4 regions of the Devosia sp. LjRoot3 genome follow, and region 2 is predicted to be linked to each of the others. Evidence: predicted binding sites of a transcription regulator. Region 2 holds the regulator's gene; each other region holds the start of a gene.
The links. Region 2 encodes LexA, which represses DNA repair genes until DNA is damaged. Its sites were predicted from a motif close to TGTTCNNNNTGTGTTCNG; they were not measured.

Region 1 (7,252 bases), 1.0 Mb from region 2:
GTTTGCCGGGGATGGGCCGGTGATGCTGGCCATGGGCGAGGAACTGGAGACGCGGTTCAACGTCACCAATCAGTATTTTGTGGCCGATGCCGATCTTGAGGCGCAGTTGATCGAGCGGATGAAGGAGCGGGCTTCGCTCAAGCTCATCGTGCCGATGACGGGCGCGGAGCAGCCGGCTGATATCTGGCTGTCGCTGCAGGGCGTCATGGCCTCGCTCGATTTCATGTCCACTTACGCGCGGAAAGTGGAACAGTACTAGGGGCGCATGCTGACCCAGGTGTGGGCGGCTTCGATCTTTTCGGCCGTGCCTTCGGCATTTTCATATTCCTCTGCAAGTTCCCAGAGGCGATGGATATCGGTGAGGAGGGTGATGCGGTCGCGGTCGAGCGTGCGACCGCTGTGGCGCTCGTAGCTGTCGATGATACGGCGGGTGAGGTCGGGCGAGGTCAGGTTGGAATAGATGAATTCCTGATGCAGCGGCCCAAAGCCGGAATCGCCGAAGTCGAAGATGCCGCCGAAGCGGTTTTGCGCGATGTCATGGGCCATATTCCAGCCATGGCCGTCAAAGAGCCCATAGGTGATGCCGTGGGGGTCGGGGCCGAGATTTTCCAGTTTTTCCAGTGCCTCTTCGGCCCAGGGCGCTAGGGCGGGGGGCAGATGGGGCGCAATGCGGTGGCGGATGGTTTCTGCATCGAGCCACTCCTGCACCGGGCCGGCGCCGGCATTGGCCAGCAGGTCCGGATTGATGGCGTGCAGGTGTGCATAAAACTGGCCGAGGCGTTCGCCGATTTCGGCGCGCATGCTTTCGGGCACCTTGTCATACGCGGCGGGGTCGAGGGCGCGGCCGGGCAGTTTGGCGTGGATCGTGTGAGTGACGGGGATGTCGTGGAGATCCATGCGCGGCACGGGCATCAGGACGCGCGGGCCGATGACCGAGAGCAGCAGCACTTCGCGGCGAAGGGACTGTTCGGCCACCTCGTGTCGCGGGAATTTTATGATGTAGCGATCGTCGATATCGAGGGCGACGCTATCCCAGCCATCGGCGAGAATCGTGAAACGGGCGCCGGCAAATTGGGGATGGCCGGCGACGGTCAGTTCGCGCAGGCGTTCGAGAGACATGTGGGCGGGAATTTCTGGCACAATTTGCCTCGTTGACGATGCAGAAATTTCGTGGCGGTCTCACCCCCGATTTATCGACGGAATGACCATGACTCTCAAGCCCGGCGCCGGACTACTTTTCGACATCGATGGAACGCTGGTCGAGAGCGATCCGCTGCATCTCGAAGCTTTTAATCGGGCCTTTGCGCCTTATGGGCACCATTTCGACCGCGAACGCTTTGGGCGCGAACTGCAGGGCCTCGCCAATGAGGCGATCGGCTCGCAGTTTCTGCCGCATGAGACGCCGGAGCGGCGGTGGGAAATCATGATGGAAAAGGAAGCCCTGTTCCGCTCGCTGGCGGCTGAGGGCGTCGAGCCGGTGCATGGGCTTTTTGCGCTGCTGGATTGGGCCGACGCCATTGGCCTGCCGGCGGTGGCGGTGACCAATGCGCCGCGGGACAATGCCGAGCAATTGCTGGATAGCATCGGGGCGCGGCACCGGTTCAAGGGGCTGGTGATTGGGGATGAACTGGAGTTTGGGAAGCCGCATCCGCTGCCTTATCTGGAGGGGCTGAAGATACTCGGGGCCGATGCCAAGAACTGCGTGGCTTTCGAGGATTCGCGGACCGGGTTGAAGTCGGCGACGTCGGCGGGGATTGCGACGGTTGGGATGGCGACGGGGCTGGAACTGGCGCAGTTGCTGGAAGCGGGCGCGACACTGGCGGCGCGGGATTACACCGATCGGCAGATGCTGCGGTTTATCGCCGAGCGCGTTGGGGCGAGCGAGGCGCTGAGCGCATAGTTGGTTTCATTGCCGGGCCTGGTCCGGAAGTCTCTCGCGGAGGCATGGACCACCGGGACAAGCCCGGTGGGGACGCAGGATGGGAGGTTGTACTCCTAGGCAAGCACCCTCACCCGTCTCGCGCTATGCGCGATCCACCCTCTCCCCGAGGGGGAGAGGAATAGAAGGGGTCACCGATACATCTATGGGAACCGTCCTGTTCTTCTCCCCCTCGGGGAGAAGGTGGCGCGTAGCGCCGGATGAGGGGGAGCTTCAGAACAAACTCATCTGCTTGCTCTCCAGCGTCGGCGGGACGAAGAGGTCGGTGCGGAGACCCGGTAGTTTCGTGTCGAGGCCGTAGCGTTCGCGGGCTTTGTCGAAACGCTGGCGGAGGAGGGTGGCGTAGGGGCCCTCGCCGGTCATTCTGGTGCCGAAGCGCGAGTCGTAGTCTTTGCCCCCGCGGGTGTCGCGGACGAGGGCTAGGACGTGGCGGACGCGGTCGGGGAAGTGGCGGAGGAGCCATTCGCGAAACACGTCGCGGACTTCGCCGGGGAGGCGGAGGAGGATCATCGAGGCGGCGAGGGCTCCCTGGGCCTTGCCGGCGTCGAGGATGCGTTCGAGTTCCATGTCGTTGATGGCCGGGATCATCGGCGAAGCGAAGATGGCGGTGGGGACGCCGGCTTCGCTGAGGGCGCGGATGGCTTCGAGGCGCCTTGCGGGCGAGGAGGCGCGGGGCTCCATCTTGCGGCTCAGTTTGTGATCCATGGAGGTCACTGAAATGGCGACCTTGGCGAGGCCGAGCTTTGCCAGTTCGGTGAGCAGGTCGAGATCCCTAAGGATCAGCGCCGACTTGGTGGTGATCATCACCGGGTGGCGGGTTTCGAGCATGACTTCGAGAATGCCGCGGGTCAGCTGGTGCTTGCGCTCGGAGGGCTGGTAGGGGTCGGTATTGGTGCCCATGGCAATGGGCTTTGGGCGATAGGATTTTGCGCCGAGTTCGTTGCGCAGAGCCTCGACGGCATTGGTCTTGACGTAGATCTCGCGCTCGAAATCGACGCCGGCCGAATGGCCGAGATAGGCGTGGGTGGGGCGGGCATAGCAATAGGAGCAGCCATGCTCGCAGCCGCGATAGGCATTGATCGAGCGCTCGAAGCCGATATCAGGGCTGTCATTGGTGGTGATGATGCTCTTGGCGCGCTCGGCATGTTCTACCGTCTCGGTCATGGGCAGGGCTTCAACGACACCCCAGCCATCATCGAAATTTTCGCGCGAATGCGTTTCGAAGCGGCCGGTATGGTTCGACTGGGCGCCGCGACCGCGGATGCGGTCGGAATTGAGCAGCTCACGCCGCGCCAGGTCGGCGTCGCGGCTCTGGCTGAGACGTTCGAGCGCTTCGAAGCTTGGGGCCTGATAAAGGGCCATGGCATATCTCCTGCTGCTTCCGCCGAGGTTGGAATCGACCTCGTCGGCGCGTTCCAAATCTAGCAATCGAATGAGAACACAACAAGAACGATGTTTAGTTTTTGTTCTCAATTTTTCGCGCCGCAATGCAGCCCTGCGCGAATTTGGGCTGGACGGAACAACCCCGCGGGAGTAGTGAAGGCGCCCCCGAAAATGGGGCGCATTAGTTAAGTCTAGAATTTAGCATTGACCGCCAATCCCTCTGGGGATTAGTTAAGCGCGGTCTAAACTGATGGCTGCTGACAGGCCTTGTCGCAGGAAAATTGGAAAGCGCTGTCGAACTCCGGCGATGCCATGCGTCGCGAGGGTGTCACGCGCTTTAGTGAGGGTATGGACATGACGACAGACACAGCAACATTCGACGCGCTTGAACAAAGCGCTCCCCATCATCCTGACAATGCGGCGCGCAACCGGTTGGTCATCGGGCTTCTGCTCGTGTCCACCTTTGTGGTGTTCCTCAACGAAACCATCATGAGCGTGGCTATCCCGCACCTGATGACCGATCTCGGCGTCACAGCGAGCCTGGCGCAGTGGCTGACCACCGCCTTTCTTCTGACCATGGCCGTGGTGATCCCGATCACCGGCTTCCTGTTGCAGCGCCTCAATACGCGGCCGATCTACATGATCGCCATGTCGGTCTTTACGGCCGGCACGCTGATCTGCGCCGTTTCGCCCGGAATTGAACTTCTTATTGTCGGCCGCGTGGTGCAGGCCGTTGGCACGGCCATCATGATGCCGCTGCTGATGACCACGGTGATGTCGCTGGTGCCGCCGGAAGGGCGGGGCAAGGTCATGGGCAACATTTCCATCGTCATGTCCGTGGCTCCGGCCATCGGCCCGACGATCGGCGGGTTTATCCTTGCCCATTTCGATTGGCGCTTCATGTTCTATTTCACCCTGCCCATTGCCATCCTGGCGCTGGTCATCGGTGCTAGCCGCATCCGCAATGTCTCGACGCCGCGTTATGCGCCGCTCGATGTGCTCTCGGTCATTCTTTCGGCCTTTGCCTTCGGCGGTCTCGTCTATGGTCTGTCGAGCCTGGGTGAAGGCGCGGAGCATGGTTCGGCCATTCCGGCCTGGGCGCCGATTGCCGTGGGTCTCGTTTCCATGGCCGCTTTCGTCTGGCGCCAGTTTGGCCTCCAGAACGAAGACAAGGCGCTGCTCGACCTGCGTACGCTGCAGCACAAGAACTATACCTTTGCCCTGATCACCATGGCCGTGGCCATGGTGGCGCTGCTGGGTAGCTCGATCCTCTTGCCGATCTATACCCAGAAGGTGCTCGGCCTTGATACCTTGCAGACCGGCATGCTGCTGCTGCCGGGTGGTCTGCTGATGGGCGTGCTTGGTCCGGTGGTTGGTCGTCTCTATGACCGTTTTGGTCCCAAGCCGCTGCTGGTGCCGGGTGTCATTGCGGTTTCGGCCGTGATGTGGGCGTTGACCCTCGTTAGCCAGCATACCCCGGTCTGGGCCGTGGTTGCCGGCCACATCGTGCTCAGCGTTGGCCTCGCCTTCACCTTCACCCCGCTCTTCACCTCGTCGATGAGCTCGGTGCCGCCAAAGTTCTACTCGCATGCCAGCGCCATTCTGGGCTCTGTGCAGCAGGTCGCCGGTGCGGCGGGTATCGCGCTCTTTGTGGCGGTGATGAGCCTGCAGACGGCGGCGGGCGCAGCGGCTGGGCTCGACGCGGTCGATGCCCTGGCGGCGGGTATTCGCGGCGGGTTCCTCTGCGGCGCCATCGTGTCGTTGCTGATGATCGTTGCGGCCTTCTTCGTGAAGCGGCCGGAAGGCGGTCACGGCGGCCCGGCGATGGGTCACTGATGACATGAGAAAAGGCCGGGCGATTGCCCGGCCTTTTTGTTTGGGGACCTATCAGGCGAACAGCTTGCCCAAAAACTTCGCGGCTTCGGCAACGCCTTCGGCGGAGACTGAATGGCCGAGGCCCGGCTGGATGAAGCGGCTGGTGGCTACGCCGAGCGGCGACAGTTTGGCCTCGGCATTGGCGACTTCGGCCACCGGCATCATGTGATCTTCGGTGCCGTGAACCAGCAGCAGTTTTGAGCCTTTTATCGGCTCCAGCGGCTCGGGCGAGGCGAGGCGGCCGGAGAAGGCGACGACGCCGGCGACCGGCCAGCGACCAGACGCTATGGCGTCGAGGGCCATGATCGAACCCTGCGAGAAGCCGACCAGCGCGACGCGGTCGAGGCGTCCGGCAAAGCCTTCTCGGCCGATGATATCGGAGAGGATGGCATCGAAGGACGGTCGCGCGGCGGCGACGCGGGCGGGGCGGTTTTCGGTGGTGACGCCGGTGACGCAAAACCACTGGTGGCCGGCATTGAACCGGCCCGGGCCGTCGGGGCTGACGAATTTTGTGTTCGGTAGGGCCGGGGCGAGGGCCGGAGCGAGGCCACCGATATCGGCACCAGAGCTGCCGACGCCGTGGAGGAGAATGACGAGACTGTCGCTCATAATGTCACCTCATGAAGGCCTGGAATGTTCGGGCCGCGGGGCACGATGCCATTGGGGTTGAGCGACTTGATGGAATAGTAGCCGCGCTTGATGTGGTCGATGTTGACCGTCTCACGGATGCCTGGGAGGTCGAGCACGCGGAGCATATAAGCCTGCAGGTTCGCGTAGTCGGCGATACGCCTATAATTGGTCTTGAAGAGGCCGTGATAGGCGGCGTCGAACCGGACGAGGGTCACAAAGGCGCGGATATCGGTTTCGGTCAGCGTGTCGCCGAAGAGGAAGCGCTTCCCTTCGAGGCGGGCTTCGAGCGTGTCGAGGGCCGCGAAAATGTCGGCATAGGCTTCGTCATAGGCGAGCTGGGTCGTGGCGAAACCGGCGCGATAGACGCCGTTGTTGAGCCGTGGATAGATGTAGTCGTTGAGCGCATCGATCTCGGCGCGGAGGGCGTCAGGGTAGAGGTCGTATTCGTCCGAGGCGAGGTCGCCAAAGCCGGAATTGAGCATGCGCAGGATGTCGGCGCTCTCATTGTTGACGATGGTGTTTTGCTTTTTGTCCCACAGCACAGGCACGGTGGCGCGGCCGCTGACTGTGGCATCGGCCTTGCTATAGATCTCGTGCATGTAGGTGGCGCCGCTGATCGCGTCGGGCGTTTCAAAGCGCCAGCCTTCGTCGGTCAGTTCGGGTTCGACGACGGACATGGATATGACCTCGTCGAGACCTTTTAGGCTGCGGCCGATGATGGTGCGCGAGGCCCAGGGGCAGATCAGCGCGACATAGAGATGGTAGCGGCCGGCTTCGGCCTTGAAGCCGGCCTCACCGGTCGGGCCGGCGCTGCCGTCGGGTGTGACCCAGTTGCGGAAGGACGAGGTCTGGCGCACGAAGCCGCCCTTGGCGTCGACGCCCTGCACCGGCTGCCAGTTTGCAGTCCACTTTCCGTTGACGAGCATGTTCAGGCCTCCTTGGTGCTGAGCGTGAGGGCGAGGCCCCACGGGTCGGTGAGCGTGTTGGTGGTGTTGGCGGCGCGGGCGGTGATGGCGTCGCGCTGGGCAGCGGTATCGAGGATGAGTTCGAAGCCGACGAGGCCGGTGGTTTTCGGATCAGTCGGACCAGCGCCGCGGCTCGACCAGGTATTGGTCGCGAGCTGATGGTGATAGCCGCCCGCGCCGTAGAAGGTGGCGCCGGGATAGTGGCAGGTGATGTCGGTGCCGAGGACGCCGGAATAAAAGGGCTCAGCCATCGGCAGATCACCCACCTGCAGATGCATGTGGCCGACGATCATGTCGGCAGGCGCGCCGGACCAGGTGGTGGTCTCGTCGAAATGCAGGAGATCGGCAATGTCGAGTGGATCGGACGCCATCTGGATGAGGCCATTGTCGTTCGGCCAATCGGCGCGCGGGCGATCGCCATAGACCTCGATGCCATTGCCTTCGGGGTCGTTGAGATAGA
Region 2 (7,252 bases):
CTCGGCCGAGGAAATCGCGACCCGTCGCGCCGCGCTTGAAGCCGCTGGCGGCTACAAGTTCCCCAAGCACCAGACGCCGTGGCAGGAAATCCAGCGCGGTATCGTCGGCCAGCTTGGCGACGGCGCTATCCTGAAGCCCGCCGAGAAGTATCAGCGCATCGCCCAGAACGAAGGCTTGCCGCGCGACAACCACTAAGCCTGATCGAGGCGTAACCACGCTTTGACCAAAGGCCGGGCAGCACAAAGTGCCGCCCGGCCTTTTTGTTGGCGGCGCGGTTGCACGGTCGCGGCGCCCATCGGGCGCACGGCGGAAAGCGGCTTTCGCCCCGAAATGTGGATGAAAAGAAGAGGCGAAAGCCGCTTCCCACGATCGGGATTTTTTGCGCACGCCTCGAGCGGTCCCCTTTTGAGGTTTTACGGTCCAGATCGCCGTCGGAAGCATCCCAAGATGCAACGGGGGCTCACTGCCGCTTGACCGGTGGTCGGCATCCACGCACCCGCCTGAGCGACCTCAAGCAGCCCGTCTTCCCACCCGGCACTTCGTCGGTACCGCGTGTTGCGGTGGGAACAGTGGGATAGTGGCATGACGGGCGGGGGCCGGGGATAAGTTTGGTGGTGGCCGCGAAAGGCATTGGCCGATGGGACCCTGGCGGTGGTGGATAGCGGGGAGAGTTTTTGGGGCGGGAGGAAGACGCGCGCACCGGCGTTGCGCCGTTTAGCTGTGCAACGGCGAATGCCTATGTGCCGCGTTCAACGAGACAGATCGCGAACTGGGCGGACGTGATCCTCGAATGGCACATGCCGCCGCTGAAACCTTGCGCCTTCGTCGATTGCCGGCGTGCTGATCCGGTCCATACGAAAGTGACGGAAGTCCTGGCGTGCCGGATCCCAGGCCACCAAATACCATAGCGGTGGCAGGATCAGCATGGCCTGCGGTTCAACATTTCGGTGGGACAAGATCCCTTTTGCATCACGGTATTGGAAGCGCAGATGCTGCCGTTGCAGAAATGCCGTCTCGAATGCCGGTAGCAGCGCGGGGTCCATCGCGCCCATATCCGATATGTCCACCTGCGGTGACAGTTGCCCGACATAGAGGCAGCCCAGGAATCGGCGCAGGTCGCGCAACTTGTCCGGCGGCAAGGCTGCCTCGATTTTGGAGAGCCCGGCATCGGCGAGATCCGAAAAGGGAAGGTTTCCGGCTGCACGCATCGATGCAACGCTGATGAGAAGCGCGAAGACTTCGGCGACCGAGAGCCGCGCTGTGGTCTGAAGCGATTGCGGATCGAGTTGCAGGCCGCCCCCGCGCCCGGGCTCCGAATGAATGACGAAACCCTCATCGCGCAACGCGCTGATGTCACGCAAAACAGTGCGCCGGGATGCGCCAACCGCTTCGGCGAGGTCGGCGATTGTCGACGTGCCGTTTCGGCGAAGGCTGCGCACGATGGCGTCTTGTCGGAGGCGAGCTTTCATTCGGAGAGGATGTCATTCAATGGTGTCAAAGTTTGGCACCATTCACTTTTAGGCAGCGGTCGCAACATCAGCAAGGTGAATGACCAATGCCCAATATGATCGACTTTCCCAAGCCTTCGCTTGTTTCCGTCAACGGCGTGAAACTCGAAGTCTTCGAGGCAGGCCGGGAAAATCACGGAAACCCGATTGTGCTCTGTCACGGCTGGCCGGAGCATGCTTTTTCCTGGCGCTACCAGGTGCCCGCCCTTGTCGCAGCGGGCTACCATGTCATCGTTCCGAACCAGCGGGGCTATGGCAACTCGTCCCGTCCGGCCGAAGTCTCAGCCTATGACATCGAACATTTGGCGGGTGACCTCGTCGCCCTTCTCGATCACTACGGCTACGACCAAGCCACCTTTGTCGGGCACGATTGGGGTGCGATGGTCGTTTGGGGGCTGACCCTGTTGCATCCGAGCCGGGTCAACAAAGTGATCAATCTGAGCCTGCCCTACCAGGAGCGCGGAGAGCTGCCCTGGATCGAGTTCCTGGAGCAAATCCTTGGTAGTGAGTATTATTTCGTCCATTTCAATCGGCAGCCGGGCGTGGCCGACGCCGTGTTGGACGAGAATGCCTTCCGGTTCCTACGCAACCTCTATCGGAAAAACGAGCCCTTCAAGGAGCCCGAGCCGGGCATGGCGATGATCAATCTCGCCAGGGCAGAAACGCCGCTCGGGGAGCCCTTGATGAGCGATGGCGAGTTGGCGGTTTTCGTCTCGGCCTTCGAGAAAACGGGATTTACCGGCAGCATCAACTGGTACAGGAATCTTGATCGCAACTGGCATCTGTTGGCCGATGCGGATCCTATCATTCGGCAACCAACACTCATGATCCACGGCGCGCGCGACGCGATTCCGCCGTCCGATAAACTGGCTACGTTTGTTCCGAATGTAGATGTGGTCATGCTCGATTGCGGGCACTGGATTCAGCAGGAAAAACCGGAAGAGACGAACCAGGCGATATTGGGCTGGCTGGAACGGCAGAAGGCTTCCTAGTCCAAGGGGGGCTGCACGCAGAGGACGCCCTCCGGTTCGGCCGGAGGGCGGAAGCGACGCCCGAGGCGATAGACCGATCGCCATCGCCTCAGCTTGCAGCGAGCGAAGGGCGACCAGTTTCCTTTTTATGCAAGGCGTCTATTGGCGCGGCCAGACCAATCGCTGACGACGGCGTTTCTTCCGCTGGACTTGGCCTGCAGAAGCGCCGCATCGGCCCGCTGCATCAGAGTGGCTTTGGGTCGATCATCTTCGGTGGACGCTATGCCGATGGAAACGGTGACGGTTCCCAAGGGCTGCCCCTGATAATCGATCGGCGCGGTTTCGATGGCATGCCTTATCGCTTCCGCGGTGTGGAGCGCCGCAGTTGTGTCCTGCTTTCGAAGGATGATTGCGAATTCTTCGCCGCCATATCGATGCACGACCCCTCCGGGTCCAGCGATACTGGTCATGATGGCCGCCACCTGACCCATGACGAAGTCGCCGGCGTCATGTCCGAACTGATCGTTGAAGCGCTTGAAATGGTCGATATCGATCATCATCAGCGAAGCGGAACCGTCTTCACTGCTCTGGATCAACTCCGCCAGATTCTCGTCAAGCGAGCGCCGATTGAGCAGTCCAGTCAGAGGGTCCTTCACGGCGAGGTTGGCAAGTCGATCCCGCAATTGAAGATTGGCGATCGCCAGGGCCAGATTTTCTGCGATCAACTCGACATATGTTCGTGCTTTCGCGAGGGCCGCGCTGCCTTCGGCTTCCTCGAAGTACAGTGCACCGACCGTGTCCCCGCGCGCTGAGAGCGGAACGCAAAGAGCCGAGCTTGAACCTTGTTCGAGGTGGAGGCATCTGACGTCACTATTTGCGCCCTCGCTAAAATGCGCTCTGCCTCTTCGAATTCCCCAGCATTCATGAGCGGCGAATTCTTTGCCGGACAGGGTGGGTGTGCCCCAACTGCTTTTGGCGATCAGCGCTGTCCTGCCCGTGTTCATCACGAAGAGATGGCCGGAAAGATCCGGAAAAAGCTGCGAGGCAAACAGGGACACGACCGGGGCAAGTTCTCCTTCCAGTCGACAGGCCTGGAGACGATGCATCAGTTGCAGTATCTGGTCCTTGGTCTGCTGATCCTTGCGCCGTTCGGCGTCCAGGCGCTCTCTTTCGAGGCCGTTGTCACGAAATATCTGGATCGCCTGGTTCATGTCGCCAATCTCGTCGCGACGACCGTCTGTCAGAAGCTGAACATCATAGTCCTGCTTGGCGAGGCGCTGCACGACATTGCTCATGCGAAGCAAGGGGCGCGTCACACGCCGCGTCAGGACAAAATAGAGCACGCACAGGAAGACCACTGCGGTCAGGGCGAGCATCGACTTGGCTATCGTTCCCCAAAGAGCTGCCTGAGCGCTTGCCTGCTCCACTTCCCCGCGGGTTCGCGTGGCAACGAGATCGACAAAATGGCTGACACTGCTCAGGAGGCCGAACTGGGCCTCTTCGTGCTCGGGGGAGAAGAGAGCCGCTTTGGCTTGAGCTTCGGCTCCGTTGGCAAAGTCTGCAACCGCGCTTTCCTCGATTGCGTCCAGGATTTCGGCGTTTGCTTCTATCGCACGAAGCGCTGCCAATTCCTCTTCGGGCAGCCCCCGTTCTCGCAATACGCGAACCGCGCGTTCCCGTTCACGCTCTTCGGCCAGGGCAGCCTGAAACGCCTGTTGGTATCGTTGCTCGCCCGTGAACACGTAAAGCCGGGCGTCCTCCGTGGTCAGCTCGGCCGCCCGAGCCAGCGCTTCGACACTCTCATCAGCCTTCCATGCCGTATCGAGGGCGTCACGCTCGCGATCCGCGTAGTGCGTTGCAATGATGAACGAGCCGCCCGACAACAAGGTCAGGCCTACGGTCAAGGCATATGCCCAATTGGTAATCGTGCTAATGCGCATCGCGGTCCTCGTTCCAATTAGGGGGCCTAGATTCAGGCTAGAGGATGCGCGATGGCGCTAAAAATCGGCTTAAACTTTGCCATTTTTGTTCGGGTCGCGATGCCGCAGGCTGGGTGGCGCAGCGACGGAAGGTATGGATGCGCGGAGAGACTGGTCCCGGTTGAGACACGCCTTGAGGGCGAAAGCTTCGCCGTCGCCGCGGCAACGCCCTCGTTTATGGAGCACGAGTGCCAGAAGCGGCTCCAGTTACTTCGGAAAAGCGCTCAGGTGTTCGTGCACAATGCGCCAGCCATTCTCGCTTTTGGCAAGAACCGTCGTGCCGCGACCTTTGCCTTCGGCGCGTTGACCGTCGATCGTAGCGTGCCAATGAAAGCGGTATGTACAGCTGGCGGCTTCCGCGCTTCTGGCGATCCAGACGAGGTCTTCCAGCCAATAGGTTTCGTTGGCGAGACGTCGCCAAGTACGCTCGAAGGCTTCGCGCACCGCCTCGTGGCCCTGGTAGGTGCCAGAACTGAACCAGAAGCTGGCTTTGGGGTCGATCAGGGGGATCAGCAGCGCAAAATCGTGCCGGTTGATCAGGTCGGCATAAGCCGCCATCACCGCTTCAGGTGTGGCGGCCACGCTAATCAATATTTCCGCAGGAGCCCAACGAGCCGGCCCTGCACCTTGACGCGGTCGGGCGGGAAGATGCGGGTTTCATAGGCAGGATTGGCAGCTTCAAGCGCCACGGTATTGCCCTTGCGGCGCAGGCGCTTAAGGGTAGCCTCCTCGTCATCGACGAGAGCGACGATGATCTCGCCGGTCGAGGCTGTGTCTTGCTTCTTTATGAGCACCGTGTCGCCGTCAAAAATGCCGGCTTCGATCATCGAGTCGCCGCGCACTTCGAGCGCATAGTGTTCGCCAGCGCCGAGCATTTCCGGGGGAACGGCGATGGTGTGGGAATGGCTCTGGATCGCCTCGATCGGCGTACCGGCGGCGATGCGGCCCATGACGGGGATCGAGATCGGGCGGGCATAGTCGTCGGTGCTGCGCGCGGGGGGCGAGGCGACCTTGCCCAGATTGCCCTCGATCACGGATGGCTCGAAGCGGGACTTGCGGCCGCCAAGCGAGGGGTTCATCGAATCGGGGAGCTTTACCACTTCCAGCGCGCGGGCCCGGTTGGGCAGGCGGCGGATGAAGCCGCGCTCTTCAAGCGCGGTGATCAGCCGGTGAATGCCGGATTTGGAGGCGAGATCGAGCGCGTCCTTCATTTCATCGAAGGACGGCGGAATGCCGCTTTCCTTCATGCGTTCATGAATGAACATGAGAAGTTCGTGTTGTTTGCGCGTCAGCATTGCCCGGCGACCCCAGAATCGGAACATAGACGGAACGACTATATGTGTTCCACCTATGTTCCGCAAGAGTCTTGGGGTTTTGGTGTTTTCCGGGCGCTAGAGCGCTGCCGCAATGTCCTTGGCCAACTGGGCCAGTTCGCCATCGTCGGCGCGGCCGGTGGCGTGGGCGCCAAGGGCAATGCCCTCATAGGCGGGAATGATGTGAAAATGCAGGTGGAAGACGGTCTGGCCGGCCGGGGCTTCGTTGAACTGGGCCAGACGCAGGCCGTCGGCCTTGGTGGCGGTCTGGACAGCCTTGGCGACGCGCTGCACCAGCGGGATGACTTCCGCGAGAGCCGCAGGATCGGCATCGAGAAGGTTACGCGAAGCGGCCCTGGGAATGACCAGCGTGTGGCCCCTCGACTGGGGGAAGATGTCCATCATCACCAACGCAGTCTCGTCTTCATAGACCTTGTGACAAGGCAGTTCGCCCTTGAGGATTTTGGCGAAGATATTGGTCGGATCGTAGCTCATTGGCCCCTCGGATTATTCGGCTGCGGCCAGCGTTTCGTCGCCGGCATTGTTGGCGTAGCGGAAGCGGAAGAAATTGAGGACGGCAAGGCCCGTCAATGTCACCGGAACATACTTGATACCGCGTGTGATGAAAAACAGCGCGATGTTGACGGCCGTTTCCGCTGACATCGCGCCCTTGCCCATGGCGGAGGTGAAGGACGAGGGGACGATGTGGCGGTAAATGAGATCGTCGGAACGATAATAGTGGCGAGCGCGGGCCGCAAAGGCGCGCTTGGAGCTGGAATAGTCCTTGAGTTCATCCAGGCCCATATCGCCATGAAATTCGACTTCGGAGCCCAGCGCCCAGACTTCGGGTGGCGCCAGGCGGCCTTTGCCGATGGCGGTGAAACGCTCGATGAGATCGCGGAAGGTGACGTAATTGGCGTTCCAGCAATCGTCGGTCTTGGCGCCGTGGGAGAGCACGAGGACATCGGCGCGCGCGAGCTTTTCTTCTAGTCCGGCATAGCTGCCCGCGGAAAAATCGACACCTGACTTTGCCACTTCGACAATGGCGCCGCGCTTTTCCAGCGCCCTGATCATGGCCGAGCCGAAGGCGCCACCCGAACCGGTAACGAGAAAGCGCCGCCCCTCGATCTGGCAGGTCGTGCCCGCGACGAGATCGAAGACATTGGTGAAGGAGGAGAAGAAGTTGTGCGGATAGACATGATGCATCGCGTGGTAATTGTTGTTTACCCACAGAAGGCCCTGCTGGCCTCCCACGCGGTTCATGGACATGTGGTTGAAATCGAGCCCTTCTTCCCGCAGCGTCAGGCCCAGCATGATGGTGCGCACCACGGCGACCAGCGCGATCGGCGGCCAGGGAAAGACGAAAAGGAACAGCAGAGTTCCCAGCATTGCGGTGAGGTATTCGGGCAGGACGTGGAACCAGATATTGGCCCGGACATAGGCCGGGTTAACCTGCATATCGAGCCCGAGGAACTTGTGG
Region 3 (7,252 bases), on a different contig from region 2:
TCCGGGTTCTGGTCCAGCACCACGTCGATGGCGCCGGAGCGCAGACCCTCGCGGGTGGGCGCGGTCAGTTCGTGCGCGATGACGCGGAGCCTGCCGGAACGGCCGGAATTCTTGAGGGCAGAGACGAGGCCGGCATTGCCGGCGCCGAGATTGTAGATGCCGGACAGTTTTGGGTGTTCGGCCAGCAGCTTTGCGACCAGGGCTTCGGTTTCTCCGCGTTCGTCATGACCTTCGAGCGGACCGACAAGTTCGATGCCGGAGAAATCGGCGGAGAGTATCTGCCGAAAACCTTCGAGGCGCTCGAGATGGTCGCGCAGGTGCAGCGAGCCGGCGATGACGGCGACGGTGCCGCCTTGGGGCAGGAAGCGGCCGAGGAGCGAGGCGGCGGTGCGGCCGGCGGCGACATTGTCGACGCCGATGAAATGGCGGCGATTGGAGCCGGGCAGATCAGACACCAGCGTCATGACGGCAATGCCGCGGCGGGTGGCCGAATCGACGGCGGCCAAGATGTCGGGCTCTTCAGAGGTGACGATAACGGCGCAATCGCAGGTCCTGGGATCGAGCGCATCGAGGCCGGCGGCCAGCGCGCCGGTATCGAGGGCGCGAATGCGCTCGGTTGTCAGGTGCATGCGATCGGAAAGGGCCTGGCCGACACGGCGGGAGACGGCTTCGGCAAGAGAATCCATGAACTCGTTGGAGCCATCGGGGATGAAGAAAACCACCGTCAGGTCGCGCGAGCGGGCCATGAGCGAGGCATTGAGATCGCGGGAGAAGCCGAGGCTTTTTATGGCCTCTTCGACCTTTTCGGTGGTTGTCGCGCGCACACCGGGGCGGCCATTGAGAACGCGGTCGACTGTCGCCAGAGATACCCCGGCTGCGCGCGCCACGTCGTGCACCGTTACCCGCCGCCGGGCCGCTTCATCACTCACACTATCCCCCGCAATCGTTTCTTCTTGCCTCGTCGCACAGTTTGCGGAGCGCCCCAAAAGGTCAAGAGCGCCGTTGCCCTGCACAGGCAAATAGCGCTAAAGCTCCGCCCCGAGCGAGTGAGGGGATTGTCTATGGGCATCGACGTTTCGACCTTTGGCGAGCATGGCGGCAAGCGCGTCGACCAGTTCCGACTGGTGAGCGATACCGGCGTCACCGTCGATATCATCGGCTATGGTGTGGCAGTGCGTGACTGGCGCGTGCCGGTTGCCGGGGGCGAGCGCAGTGTCGTGCTCGGCTTTGACAATTTTGCCGCCTATCCCGAACACAGCCCGCATTTCGGCTCGCTGGCCGGGCGCGTCGCCAATCGCATTAAGGGCGCAAGCTTTGAAGTGGATGGCATGACCTACAAGCTGCCGCCCAATGCCGGCGAATTGCAGCTCCATGGTGGGGCCGAAGGCCTTGGCCGCCAGGTCTGGTCGGGCCAGGCCGATAGCGCCAATAATGCCGTGCGCTTCACCCATTTCTCGCCCGATGGCGCCATGGGCTATCCCGGCAATGTCAATTTTGCCGCCACCTACAGCCTGCATGGAAACAAGCTGCGGCTGGAACTGACCGCCACGACCGACCGGGCGACGCCGATCAGTCTCGTGCAGCATCAGTATTTTAATCTCGGCACGAGCGAAAACGTGCTCGACCACACGATCCAGGTCAATTCGAGCGCCTATACACTGCTCGGCGACGATCTGGCGCCGACCGGCGCCATCCTGCCCTCGCGCGGCACGCAGTACGATCTGCGCCAGAAGCGCACTATGCGCGACGCCAATGGCGCGGCGGTCGACTACGACATCGGCATGGTGCTCGATACCGGCCGCAAGCATGCCGATCCGATCGCCACGGTTGTTTCGCCGGCTAAGGATCTGACGCTAAAGCTTTGGTCGGACCGTCCGGGCGTGCAGGTCTACAATAGCGTCTGGACCGATATTCCGGTGCCGGGGCTCAATGGCAAGCATTACGGAAAGCATGCCGGCTTCTGCCTCGAAGACCAGAATCTGGCCGACGCGCTGCACAATCCGCATTTCCCCAATATCATCCACACGCCGGAACGGCCCTATAGCCACTGGTGCGATATCGAAATCGCCTGACGCTCCTGACGAGAGCTGACATTTTTGGGCCGCATGATCCGAACATGATCATGCGGCCTTTTTTCATTTTCCACGACCAGATCAAAACATGAACAAAATTCATGTTTAGGCATGGATTCAGGGGCAAGAATCTGGCAACCAGATTCGCCTTTGCAGGAGGGGAATGCATGGACAAGACCGAACGGCTTTTCGCCATCATGGACGCCCTCAGGCGCCATCGTCGCCCGATTACGGCCGCGGCTTTGGCCGAGGAGCAGGGCGTTTCGGTGCGCACGCTCTATCGCGATATCCAGACCCTTATCGGCCTTGGCGCGCCGATCGATGGCGAGGCGGGGATCGGCTATATGCTGAAACCCGGCTTTTTCCTGCCGCCACTGATGTTTTCGCCCGAGGAACTGGAGGCGCTGGTGCTGGGCGCGCGATGGGTGGAGACGCAGCCGGACGACGGTCTGGGCGCAGCCGCGCGCAATGCACTGGCCAAGATTGCCACTGCCTCACCAGAAGACCTGCGCGACCGGATCAGCGATACGGCGCTCTGGCCGGTGGCCATCTGGGGCGGGCGCAAGCCCATTCCGGTGCTGGGCGACATTCGGCTGGCCATGCGCCAGGAGCGGGCTGTCACCATAGATTACGAGGACGAGCAGGGGCGAGCCACTTCGCGAACTCTCTGGCCGGTGGGCCTGGCTTTTTACGAAGGCAAGCAGACCATCGCCGCCTGGTGCCTGTTGCGACAGGATTTTCGCAATTTTCGGACCGACCGCATCGTCAACCTGATCATCACCGAAGAGCGTTTTGGCAAGCGCCGGGCCGTGCTGGAGCGCGAATGGCGCGATAGCTGGTCGCGCGATCGCCGTGCGCATGAGGGGTAAGGGGTAACCGGACGGATTCACGTGAAACACAGCCCTAGGGCACGATGTTTCTCAGCTCAGCAAACACGTCGGGAGGGATGAAGCCGACGGCAAAGCCGGCAATCCAGAGAAGATGCACGCCTGAAATCAGCAGCGTGGTAGCGATATATCCGGGCTTTCGTGTCTTGTGTCGAAAGACGTCCTGGCCGAGCAATCCCCCGATCACGCCGAAACAGAGATCGAGGACAAGCAGCGTCACCTCGGGGATGCGCCATTGGCCAGTTTCGGCGAATTGCTTGTCGCGGCCATAGGCGAAAAACGAGATCACGCCCATGAGGGCATAAAGCGCGGCAAGCGGCCAGGACAGACGGCCGAGCAAAAGACCGACAACGATCAGTACAACCATCAACCCGGCCAAGGGCACCCGCCAAGTGGAATGGGCGGGCATTTCCGCCCCTCGGCGCATCTGCGCCAGGGTCGGCTTGGGATTGGCGCCCAAAATCGAGACGGAGCGGGCCTGAAGCCGCCCATCCTGCCCCTTGGCAGGTGCAAAAGACACGAAATCGCCCTGGCGTGGGCGCGTGGCAATTCGGCCAATATTGGAGATGTGAACGAAGTAGCGTTCGCCACCATCGGCCAGAATGAAACCGAAGCCGCGGCTGTCGTTCCACTGCACCAGTTCGCCTCGCAGCAAGGCTTCTCTCCTGTATTTTCTAGAAGATCGACTGGCGCAGGGGCAATTTGATCGGAGCCGGAAAACCGGTTTTTAGCTCCTCCCAAAAGCGATCGCGCAAAACTTCTGGAAAAACATGGCCTTGCGGCAGGTTTTCGCGCGAAAACCAGCCGGCCTCGCTGATGCTTTCGTTTTCGGCGGGATTGGCCGCAACGTCGATTTCGCCCGACACATAATCGGCAAGGAACCAGAATTTGACGATGCGGCCCCAGTCGTCGACCAGCTCGTCGATATAGGCCATCGTTCGCGCCTTTACGCGAAGGCCGGTTTCCTCAAACGCTTCGCGCTCGGCTGTCTGCCAGAGTTCTTCAGCGCCTTCGGCACCACCGCCGGGGCCGGCCCAGAAATCGTGTTTGCCGGGCCGAAAATGACGCACGAGCAGGATTTTTTCGTCGCGCAAAGCCAGAACGCCGGCAGAGATGCGGTGTTGCATGGGAACAAAAGACTCCGAAAGATCAGGCGGCGCCGAAATTGAGGCGGTAGCTCAGGGCTTCGGCGATATGGGGCCGGGCCACCTTATCGACGCCGGAGAGATCGGCAAGCGTACGCGCGACTTTCAGCACCCGATGATAGGCCCGCGCCGACAGATTGAAGCGTTCGGCAGCCTGCAGGAGCAGGGTCTGGCTTTCGCGATCGGGTTCGACCAGCTTTTCGATCAGGGTGGCGCCGGCTGCGGCATTGGTGAGTATGTCGGGCACGCCTGCCGCCTCATAGCGCTGGCGCTGCCGTTCGCGGGCGGCAGCAACGCGCCTGGCGACCGCGGAGGACGGCTCGGCTGCACCGGCGGCGCCGATCATGTCGGTCGCGGACACCGCCGGCACATCGATGCGGATATCGATGCGATCGAGGAAGGGGCCGGAAACGCGGGCCTGATAATCGGCGGCGCAGGCATTGCCGCGCTTGCAGATATGGCCCGGTGTGCCGGCCATGCCGCATTTGCACGGATTCATGGCGGCAATGAGCTGGAAACGGCTGGGATAGGTTACGCGGGCATTGGCCCGGGCGATGACGGTTTCCCCGCTTTCGAGCGGCTGACGCAGGCTGTCGAGGACGCTGGGGCCGAATTCGGGCAATTCATCGAGGAAAAGCACGCCATTATGCGCGAGGGTCGCTTCGCCCGGCCGCACTTTCAACCCACCGCCGACAAGGGCGGCCATGGAGGCGGAATGGTGCGGCGCGCGAAAGGGACGCCGATCGGAGAGGGCGCCACCGGCCAGTTCGCCCGCGATCGACTGAATCATCGACACATCGAGCAGTTCGCGGGCGCTGAGCGGCGGAAGGATGGAGGGCAGGCGGGCGGCCAGCATGGATTTTCCGGCGCCGGGCGGCCCGACGAAGAGGAGATTGTGGCCACCGGCGGCGGCGACTTCAAGAGCCCGGCGGGCGATGGTCTGGCCGCGGACGTCGGCGAGATCGGGCAGGACGGAGGCATCAACAAGCTGCCTTGCGGGTTTTGGCCGCGCCTGCAATTGCCGGCCGACAAGATGATTGACGAGCGCGAGAAGGCTATCGGCAGCGACGATGTCGATCTCGTCATTGGCCCAAGCAGCTTCTGGACCGGAGGCGGTGGAGCAGATGATGCCCAGATCGCGCGAGGCCGCGGCAATGGCGGCCGGGAGGACGCCATCGACATGGGCAAGGCGCCCATCGAGCCCCAGTTCGCCAAGGACCAGGAAACGATCCAGCGCATCCTGCGGGATGGCGCCCATGGCGGCCATCAGGCCGAGAGCTATGGGCAAGTCATAGTGGCTGCCTTCCTTGGGAAGGTCGGCGGGCGCGAGATTGATGGTGATGCGTTTGGGCGGCAGGCCCAGACCGGAAGCAACGAGGGCGGCGCGGACGCGCTCGCTCGATTCTTTCACGGCCTTGTCAGGCAATCCAACGACGAGAAATTTGGAAAGGCCCGGCGCAATCTGCACCTGCACATCGACCGGCACGGCCTCGATGCCCTGGAACGCCACGGTCGCGACGCGCGTCACCATGTGGAATGCCCCCAAACCCCTCACAACGCTAACAGAAGGAAGGGCCGAGTCAAGAACGGAGAGCGAACAAAGAATGGTCTGTTAACCATGCATGCTGCCACATTGGTTACCCTAAACCTCCGTTAACCGCGCCATGTTGAATCAAAGGCTCAGTTTGTCTTTGTGTTCCGAGTGTATTGATGGCCCGCGCCTTCCGTTTGCCCGCTCCTGTTTCCGCTCTATTGCGCAATGCCGTGATGGGCCTGGCGGTCACAGCCCTGGCGGCCTGCGCCACTGGCGGCGGGCTTTATGGTGCTATTCCGGGCGATAATCGTCCGCATGCGGCAGTCGATCGGGCGCGGTCTATGCCGGTGCAGGGCATCGACGTGGCGCGCTATCAGGAAAATGTCGATTTCGCCAAGGCGCGAGCCGCGGGCACGCATTTCGTCTTCATGAAGGCGACCGAAGGCAAGGACTATGTCGATCCCAATTTCCGCGTGAACTGGCAGCGTGCCCGGGATGCCGGCATGCCGCGCGGCGCCTATCACTTCATGACCTGGTGCTCCCTGGCGTCGGAACAGGCCAACTGGTTCGTGCAAAACGTGCCGGCCGATCCCAGCGCCCTGCCGCCGGTGCTTGATCTGGAATGGAACAACCATTCGAGCTGCAAGGTGAAGCCGAACAAGGCGGATGCGCTGGAAAAAATCCGGCTGATGCTCGATGTGATGGAGCGGCATACCGGCAAATTGCCGATCATCTATACGGACATGAATTTCCACCGCGATGTGCTCGCGGGTGAATACTTTCCGAACACGTTCTGGCTGCGTTCGACCGCTGCCGAGCCGCATGAGCGCTATGAAAACCGTCCCTGGACCTTCTGGCAATACACGCAGACCGGCGTTGTTCCGGGCGTGCGCGGCGAGGTCGACCGCAATGTGTTCTACGGCTCGACCAATGACTGGCTGATGTTCCTGTCGACCGGCTGCGACCCGCGAGCTATCGCTGCGCTTGCCCCCACGGGCCGCTGCCAGTTCGCCAAATAGGCTAGCCGCCTAAAAGACCCGAGGCCTTCACGCCATCGAAGACGAACTGCACGGCGAGCGCCGCAAGCAGAATGCCGACGATACGGGAGGCCACGGATAGGCCGGTGAGGCCAAGCAGGCGCTGGATCGGGATGGCGACAAGGAGCGTCACCCAGGCGAGGAACAGGATGACGATGATGGCGGCGATGACCAGCCAGAATTCGGCATCCGAATCCGCACCCGTGGTGAGCAGGATCACGGCGCTGATGGCGCCGGGGCCGGCCAGCAGCGGCATGGCGAGGGGAAACACGGAAATATCGTGAGCGTGGCGCGCCTCGCTCTCTTCCTCGTCGGTGGTGCCGGTGCCGCCCGAGTGGCGGGCAAAGACCATGTCGATGGCAATCAGCAGCAGCAACACGCCGCCTGCAGTGCGCAGGGCCGGAATGGTGATGCCAAAGATGTCGAGAATGACATTGCCGAGGAAGGCGAAGAACAACAGGATCAGCAGCGCGATGACGGCGCCGCGGGTCGCGAAGATTCGACGCTGCGCCGGCGAATGATCCTTGGTCAGCGCGGCGAAGATGAAAGCGATATCGGCGACGCCGACAGTCGCGAA
Region 4 (7,252 bases), 630 kb from region 2:
CTCGGCCGCAGCATGGTATGAGCGCATGTTCGGCATGGCCGAGATATTCCGCTCGGCCTGTCATATCGGCCTGCGCATCGCGGGCGAGGGCGCGCGTTCGAGCGCGCTCACACTTATCCCCGTCGAGCAGATGCCGGAGCAGCACTATGTTGCTTTCAACTTCTTCGCGCCTGACATAGAAGCGCTGCACGACGCGCTGACCGAAGACGGTCGCGAGGTCACCCCCATCAACCAGAATGGCGCCATGAGCTGGTTCGACTTTGTCGATATCGCCGGCAATCGCGTCAATATCTGCTCTTTCCCCGAGGCCTGAACCCATGCGCCTTCCCGGCCGTATCGCCGCCGCCATTGAAGTTCTTTCCGATGTCGAAAACCGCAAGCGGCCGGTTTCCGAAGCGCTGAAGGCCTGGGGTCTCAACAATCGCTTTGCCGGTGCCGGGGACCGTGCCGCCATTGGCAATCTCGTCTATGACGCGCTGCGCCGCCGCTCGTCCTATGCCTTTGCCATGGGCGCCGACACGCCCCGCGCCCTGGTCCTCGCCGCCGTGCTGCGCGATTGGGCCGAAACGCCGGAAGCGCTCAACACCACCTTCGCAGAAGACAGCCACGCCCCCGAAACCCTGAGCGCCGAAGAGATCGCCGGCGCCACAGCCAGCCTCGACAGCGCCGACGAAGCCACCCAGGCCGACATGCCCGAATGGCTGCTTCCTTCGCTGAAGCGCGCTTTTGGCGATAACCTCGCCGCCGAAGGCCAGGCCATGGCCGGACGCCCCTCGCTCGACCTGCGCGTCAATGCCCTCAAGGCGACGCCCGAAAAGGTGGCCAAATCGCTGTCCCGCTTCTCCCCCGAGCCGACGGCCTACGCCCTCATGGGTTTCACCATGCCCGCCGGCCCGCGCGATGCGCGCACGCCCAATGTCACGACGGACGAAGGCTATCAAAAAGGCTGGTTCGAAGTGCAGGACCAGGGCAGCCAGATGGTCGCTGCCCTTGCCGGCGCCCAGCCGGGCGAGCAGGTGCTCGATCTCTGCGCCGGGGCAGGGGGCAAGACTCTCGCCCTCGCATCGACCATGGGCAACAAAGGCCAGATTTTCGCCTATGACAGCGACCGCAATCGCCTTGCGCCGATCTACGATCGCCTGAAGCGCAACGGTGTGCGTAACGCCCAGGTTCGCGCCCCCCAGCCCGGCGCTCTCGATGATCTCGTGGGCAAGATGGACCGCGTCGTCGTCGACGCCCCATGCACCGGCACCGGTACCTGGCGCCGCCGTCCCGATACCAAGTGGAAGCTGACCCCGGAACTCCTGGCCCAACGCCAGGCCGATCAGGCCGCCATCCTCGAAGAAGCGCTGCGCTTTGTGAAGCCGGGCGGCACGCTGGTCTACATCACCTGCTCTATCCTGCCCGAAGAAAACGACGATCAGGTCGCCGCTCTCCTTGCCGCGCATCCGGACCTATCGAGCGTGGACATTGCCAAAGCCTGGCGCAGCACATTGGTTACCGATCTGCCTGTGGGCCTGGCAACTGCCGGCGGTGGCATCCTGCTGACGCCGCATCGCACGGGCACGGACGGCTTTTACTGCCACCTGATCCGTAGGGCGTAGCATCCCACCCACGGTGTCATTCCCGCGAAAGCGGGAATCCCTGTTTCCGCGCCATGAGATTCCCGCTTTCGCGGGAATGACGCGGTGGTCGAGTGAACCACGGCGCCTCGCCCTTCGTTCAAGGAACAGTCGTTCAAGAACAAAGGGCCCAAAAATGTCCGCAGCCACTACCGACTACCAGACACCCCGCTCATGGCTGGTCCTCGCGACCTTTCTCCTCGTCGTCATAGGCGTCGGTGCCCTTATCGGCACCCAGTCTGTCCCCGGCGCCTGGTACGAGGCCCTCAACAAGCCACCCTTCAACCCACCCAACTGGATTTTTGGCCCGGTCTGGTTCGCCCTTTACGTGCTGATCGCCATCGCCGGCTGGCGCAGTTTTATCGACAACCCCACCAGCACCTCGTCAAAGCTCTGGTACGGCCAGATGGCGCTCAATTGGGCCTGGTCGCCGGTCTGGTTCATCGGCCAGATGATCTGGCCGGCCTTCGCCATCATCGTCCTGATGTGGTTTGCCATCCTCGGCTTCATTCTCGTCAACTGGAACCGCGACCGCCTGGCGGCATCGCTCTTCTTGCCCTACCTGGCCTGGGTCAGCTTCGCGAGCCTGCTCAATCTCTCGATTGGCGTCCTCAACTGACCGCCTTGGCACCGGCAGGTTGGTCCTCGCGCCTGCCGGTCCGCTCGAATTTCCGCGCCCAGCGCACCACCGGCTGTTCGAGCAGATAAAAGCTCAGCGTCGCCACGACCGCAGTGATTACCAACACCGCGGTGCTCGTCTGCAGCCAGGTCGCCCAGCCATTGGGGCCCGAGGTGCGGAATGAACCGCGCACCAGCTTTTCGAGCAGCCACATGATCACGAAGTGCCAGACATAAATGCCGAACGAGATGCGCGCGATAAAGCGCACCAGGCCATTGTCGAGCAGCCGCCCGACATAGATAGACGAGGGCAGGGTGGCGAGCGCAATGCCAACCGCCAGCGGCATGACGGGGAAGGCATAAGGAATGCCAAGCCAGCCAAAGCCTTCCGTCAGCCCGCCGATATTGAGCGCCATGATCAGCGCGGTCGCCAGGACGGCAAGTCCGCCAATGATATCCATGCCGATCCCGCGCCGGCTCTGAATGAGAACCTGAACCCCGGCTGCTAGTGAGCCGACGGCGAAAATGGCAAAGAACCCGATGGGATTAAACCGCGGCATCCACGCCTTGGCGCCGCCGACCAGCCCATGGTTCCAGCCGCGCTCGACCTCGTCGATAGGCGCATACTGCACCACGAGAACATGCACGATAAGCGCCACGCCGATCACCCCGAGCCAGGCCAGCCGTGCCGGCCAGCTTCGGGCCTTGAGCGCAAACACCGCCGCCATGCCCAGCGGCAGCAGCAGATAGGCTGTCACCTCAAAGCCGATCGACCAAAGCGGCCCATTATTATCGACCGGAAACAGCGTCACCCAATGCCAGTCGCTGACGAGGAACAGGCCGGCCACAAACCGGATGATCCGCTCGCCATCGAGCACCTTGCCGCCCAGCCACAGGTCGAGCAACAGGCTGACCACCAGCGCCAACCAAAACCCCGGCACGATCCGCGCCAGGCGCCGCAGCGTAAAAGTCCGAAGCGAGGGCATCGGCTTGCTTGCATCGAGTGCCAGCCAGAACGGCCGCGCCAGCAGAAAACCGCTGAGCACGAAAAACACTGTCACGCCAAAGCTGCCATAGACGAGGAACCGCACGACCGGCTCGGCGGCATCGGGCACGGCATTCATGTCCATGCGAAAGGCAAGGTGGTGCAACAGCACGCCAAGGCACGCCGTGGCCCGCAAAAAGTCTGCACCCAGCAATCGGTTGTCATTGGTCATCAAGCACGTTCCAGATCGGGGCTCCTCGCCCTAACGCCTCATCGCGCCGGTCGATCCCGCGGAGCGAGCTTGTGCCGCTTGCTGCAGCGTCAGTCCAGCCTTGCAGCGCGGGTGCTTGCGGAATCTTTTGCTCTGCTCTAAAGCCTCGCCATGACGCAAGCAGACACCGCCCCCGCCCAAGACACCATCCTCATTGTCGACTTCGGCTCGCAGGTCACGCAGCTCATTGCGCGACGCATTCGCGAAACCGGCGTCTACTGCGAAATCCATCCCTTCCAGTCCGCGGCCGCAGCCGTCGCGGCCCTGAATCCCAAGGGTATCGTACTCTCGGGCGGCCCCGCCTCGACGCTCGACGAAAACGCGCCGACGATCGATCCTGCGGTTTTCGCGGCCAACGTCCCGATCCTCGGCATCTGCTATGGCCAGCAGGCCCTCTGCATGGCGCTCGGCGGCAAGGTCGAAGCCGGCCATCACCGCGAATTCGGTCGCGCCGACGTCCACGTCGAAAAGCCCTCCGCGCTTTATGACGGCGTCTGGACCACCGGCTCCGACCACCAGGTCTGGATGAGCCATGGCGACCGCGTCGTCTCGATCCCCGAAGGCTTTGAAGTCGTCGGCACCTCGCCCAACGCGCCCTTCGCCATGATCGCGAACGAGGCCCGCCGCATCTGGGCCGTGCAGTTCCACCCGGAAGTCGTGCACACCCCCGATGGCGCAAAACTCTACGCCAATTTCGTGCACCAGATCTGCGGCATCCAGTCCAATTGGACCATGTCCGCCTATCGCCAGAAGATGATCGAAAAGATCCGCGCCCAGGTCGGCAGCGGCAAGGTCATCTGCGGTCTCTCCGGTGGCGTCGACTCTTCGGTCGCGGCCGTGCTGATCCACGAAGCCATCGGCGATCAGCTCACCTGCATCTATGTCGATCACGGCCTGATGCGCCTCAACGAGAGCGAACAGGTCGTCACCATGTTCCGCGACCAGTTCAATATCCCGCTGGTCCATGTCGATGCCTCCAAGCAGTTTCTCGGCGAACTCGAAGGCCAGTCGGATCCCGAGACCAAGCGCAAGATCATCGGCCGCCTCTTCATTGAAGTGTTCGAGGAAGAAGCCAAGAAACTCGGTGGCGCGCAGTTCCTGGCCCAGGGCACGCTCTATCCCGACGTCATCGAAAGCGTCTCCTTCACCGGCGGCCCCTCGGTCACGATCAAGAGCCACCACAATGTCGGTGGCCTCCCCGAGCGCATGAACATGCAGCTCGTCGAGCCCCTGCGCGAACTCTTCAAGGACGAAGTCCGCGTCCTCGGCCGCGAACTCGGCATCTCGGATAGCTTCATCGGTCGCCACCCCTTCCCAGGTCCGGGCCTCGCAATCCGTTGCCCCGGCGGCATCACCCCCGAAAAGCTCGACATCCTCCGTCAGGCCGATGCGATCTACCTCGACGAAATCCGCAAGTCCGGCCAGTACGACAAGATCTGGCAGGCCTTTGCCGTGCTGCTTCCGGTCCAGACCGTCGGCGTCATGGGCGATGGCCGCACCTACGAATTCGTCTGCGCCCTACGCGCCGTGACCTCGGTCGATGGCATGACTGCCGACTTCTACCAGTTCGACATGAACTTCCTCGGCAAGACGGCCACCCGCATCATCAACGAAGTCCGCGGCATCAACCGCGTGGTCTATGACGTCACGTCCAAGCCGCCCGGCACGATCGAGTGGGAGTGAGGTTCTAACGAACCTCACTTTTCCACCGGCCACCTACCGATCCTAAATCTCATTGACTCGCGCCACTTCATGGCGCTAGTTTTGAGGAGAACAAAAAGGGAACAATTGAGGTGTACCATGGAGTGGGAAGGGGAATTTGAGCCGGACCTGTTCGGCAATGCAAAGCCGACATTGCTCTCGGGGTTCTCTCAACACCGATCCTATTTTGGACTCGTTCCACCTCCGCGAGTGGCTCAGGAATTGGAGAGGGACGCACGGACTTGGGCGCGCGAAGCTCGGGCGACGCGCGTTACCCCTGCGAGCCAGTTTCATGTGTCGCTGAACGGAATTTCCGAGGGCGAACCCATGGCACCGGAGCTGTTGGAGGATGCTCTCGAGATCGGTGCCGCAATTCGCCGAGCTCGTTTCGAGATCATTTTCGATGTGTTGCAGACCTGGGATAAAAACAAGCGACGAAACTTTCCGACGGTGCTCTGTTGCTCCTCTTCGTCGCGCGGCGCCTTAGAACTCTATGAAGTGCTGCGGCGCGAAATGCGTCGCTACGGCATCAAGTCGCCATCCTCGTTCAATCCGCATATCACCCTGTTCTATAGCGATGGACGGGTACGAACGCGGAGTGTCGCAAGGCCCGTTCGGCTCCGGGTCGACGCCTTCTGGCTGATCCATAGCGTCGTCGGCACGGGCCGCCTTGAGCATCTGGCCCGCTGGCCGCTAGGCTTCTAGCTATTCCGCCGCTTGCGGCGACATCGGTGCCGATCGCAGGGGTGCCAGCCAGCTGACGCGCTGGCCTATCCAGTCCAGCACCGCCATCGCAACGCGCTCCACAGGTTTCCTGAACCGCCACTCGAAGAGCGCGGCGAAGGCGATTGCCAGCAGGAAGGTCGCAATCACCGTGACCAACAAGGCCACATGCGCCGGCATATAGAGATCGAGCAGGGTCAGCATGCTGATCCCCACGTTTTCGTGGATCAGATACCAGGAAAAGCTCAAAAGGCCGACCTGGGCCACACCCAGTGACAGGCCCGGCACGGCCGGAAAGGTCTTGCCCCTTACGAAGCGCACGAAGAGGCCCACCAGCACGAGATAGACCAGCGCACACACGGTCGCGGTTAGCCAACCATCATGCAGCTCGAACGAGTAGGCTTCGATCCAGACTACCGCGGTTGAAACCGCGATATTTGCGCCCAGCAGCTTGCCCGTGCCCGTCGTGCCCGCCTCGAACTGCCGCCCCAGAATGCCAACGGCGAAGAAGCTGAGATAGGGCGCAATGGCGAGGAATTTCAGCAAGGATTGCGGCGTGATCGGCCCGCTGCCGAAGTTGGAAAACAGCGTCGATACCGCCCAGATCGGCGCCATGACCAGCGCCAATGAGGCAAAGACCCGTGCAAAGCGCACGCGGTCGTGAAAGACGCCGGCGAGCAGGGCGACGAGAAGATAGAATTTCACCTCAACGGCAATCGACCAGAATGAGCCATCGACCCATTCTCCGATTTCGCCGACGAAAAAGAGGTTCATCACCACATCGAGCAGGTTCGGCGGGATGGCGTGGAATTTCGCCTCCGGCACGGACGGAATGTAAGCGACAAGCCCGAAGACGAAGAGGAGCAGCACCGCGGCGACAAAGGCGGGATAGATGCGCGAAATGCGTCGGGCGAGAAAAACGCCGACCGTCGCCGAGCGCTCCAGCGTCATGAAGATGCAGTAGCCCGAGATAATGAAGAAGAAATAGACCCCGACCCAGCCGAAAAACACCGGCCAGGGCGCGCCCTCGGTGATATTGAGCGCATAGGCCGGCAGGCGCGCGGTGAAGTGAAACAGCACGACGAGCAGGATGGCGATCCCGCGAAACATGTCGATGGTCTGGTCGCGCCTGGCACTCATTTGGAGGTCTCTGCCACGGCCGCAATCTAGCCCGTCTGCGGCACATACAGACATTAATGCCATGGCAGCGGTTAATAACCTTGGTTTTGCGCCGTGCAATTTGCATTCCGGGGGCAGCGTGATAAACGTGCCCCGGATTTGCTTGAGACCCAGAGACCGCCATGGCCGAGGACAATATTTTCCGTGAAGTTG

Region 1: the regulator LexA is predicted to act here: its motif matches at 3,374-3,391, upstream of ACSQ2A_RS01555 (PA0069 family radical SAM protein).
Region 3: the regulator LexA is predicted to act here: its motif matches at 5,687-5,704, upstream of ACSQ2A_RS15400 (YifB family Mg chelatase-like AAA ATPase).
Region 4: the regulator LexA is predicted to act here: its motif matches at 5,266-5,283, upstream of ACSQ2A_RS03540 (2'-5' RNA ligase family protein).

Annotation. Positions count from the first base shown of each region.
Region 1 is NZ_CAXUPK020000001.1:310,033-317,284, forward strand. Features, by position in the region: gene ACSQ2A_RS01540 (hypothetical protein) at 1-259, shown strand, start outside; gene ACSQ2A_RS01545 (phosphotransferase family protein) at 256-1,119, opposite strand; gene ACSQ2A_RS01550 (HAD family hydrolase) at 1,208-1,900, shown strand; gene ACSQ2A_RS01555 (PA0069 family radical SAM protein) at 2,153-3,301, opposite strand; gene ACSQ2A_RS01560 (MDR family MFS transporter) at 3,677-5,158, shown strand; gene ACSQ2A_RS01565 (alpha/beta hydrolase) at 5,210-5,806, opposite strand; gene ACSQ2A_RS01570 (glutathione S-transferase family protein) at 5,803-6,753, opposite strand; gene ACSQ2A_RS01575 (VOC family protein) at 6,756-7,252, opposite strand, start outside.
Region 2 is NZ_CAXUPK020000001.1:1,348,737-1,355,988, forward strand. Features, by position in the region: gene ACSQ2A_RS06550 (IlvD/Edd family dehydratase) at 1-196, shown strand, start outside; gene ACSQ2A_RS06555 (helix-turn-helix transcriptional regulator) at 751-1,470, opposite strand; gene ACSQ2A_RS06560 (alpha/beta fold hydrolase) at 1,557-2,501, shown strand; gene ACSQ2A_RS06565 (diguanylate cyclase) at 2,627-4,420, opposite strand; gene ACSQ2A_RS06570 (YybH family protein) at 4,667-5,041, opposite strand; gene lexA (transcriptional repressor LexA) at 5,047-5,754, opposite strand; gene ACSQ2A_RS06580 (HIT family protein) at 5,851-6,267, opposite strand; gene ACSQ2A_RS06585 (hypothetical protein) at 6,280-7,252, opposite strand, start outside.
Region 3 is NZ_CAXUPK020000004.1:166,246-173,497, forward strand. Features, by position in the region: gene ACSQ2A_RS15375 (LacI family DNA-binding transcriptional regulator) at 1-929, opposite strand, end outside; gene ACSQ2A_RS15380 (aldose epimerase family protein) at 1,062-2,072, shown strand; gene ACSQ2A_RS15385 (helix-turn-helix transcriptional regulator) at 2,240-2,941, shown strand; gene ACSQ2A_RS15390 (DUF1294 domain-containing protein) at 2,976-3,614, opposite strand; gene ACSQ2A_RS15395 (NUDIX domain-containing protein) at 3,634-4,086, opposite strand; gene ACSQ2A_RS15400 (YifB family Mg chelatase-like AAA ATPase) at 4,109-5,635, opposite strand; gene ACSQ2A_RS15405 (glycoside hydrolase family 25 protein) at 5,815-6,657, shown strand; gene ACSQ2A_RS15410 (MarC family protein) at 6,659-7,252, opposite strand, start outside.
Region 4 is NZ_CAXUPK020000001.1:720,193-727,444, forward strand. Features, by position in the region: gene ACSQ2A_RS03515 (VOC family protein) at 1-313, shown strand, start outside; gene ACSQ2A_RS03520 (RsmB/NOP family class I SAM-dependent RNA methyltransferase) at 318-1,604, shown strand; gene ACSQ2A_RS03525 (TspO/MBR family protein) at 1,759-2,241, shown strand; gene ACSQ2A_RS03530 (acyltransferase family protein) at 2,234-3,457, opposite strand; gene guaA (glutamine-hydrolyzing GMP synthase) at 3,608-5,179, shown strand; gene ACSQ2A_RS03540 (2'-5' RNA ligase family protein) at 5,525-5,902, shown strand; gene ACSQ2A_RS03545 (acyltransferase family protein) at 5,903-7,060, opposite strand; gene ACSQ2A_RS03550 (tetratricopeptide repeat protein) at 7,222-7,252, shown strand, end outside.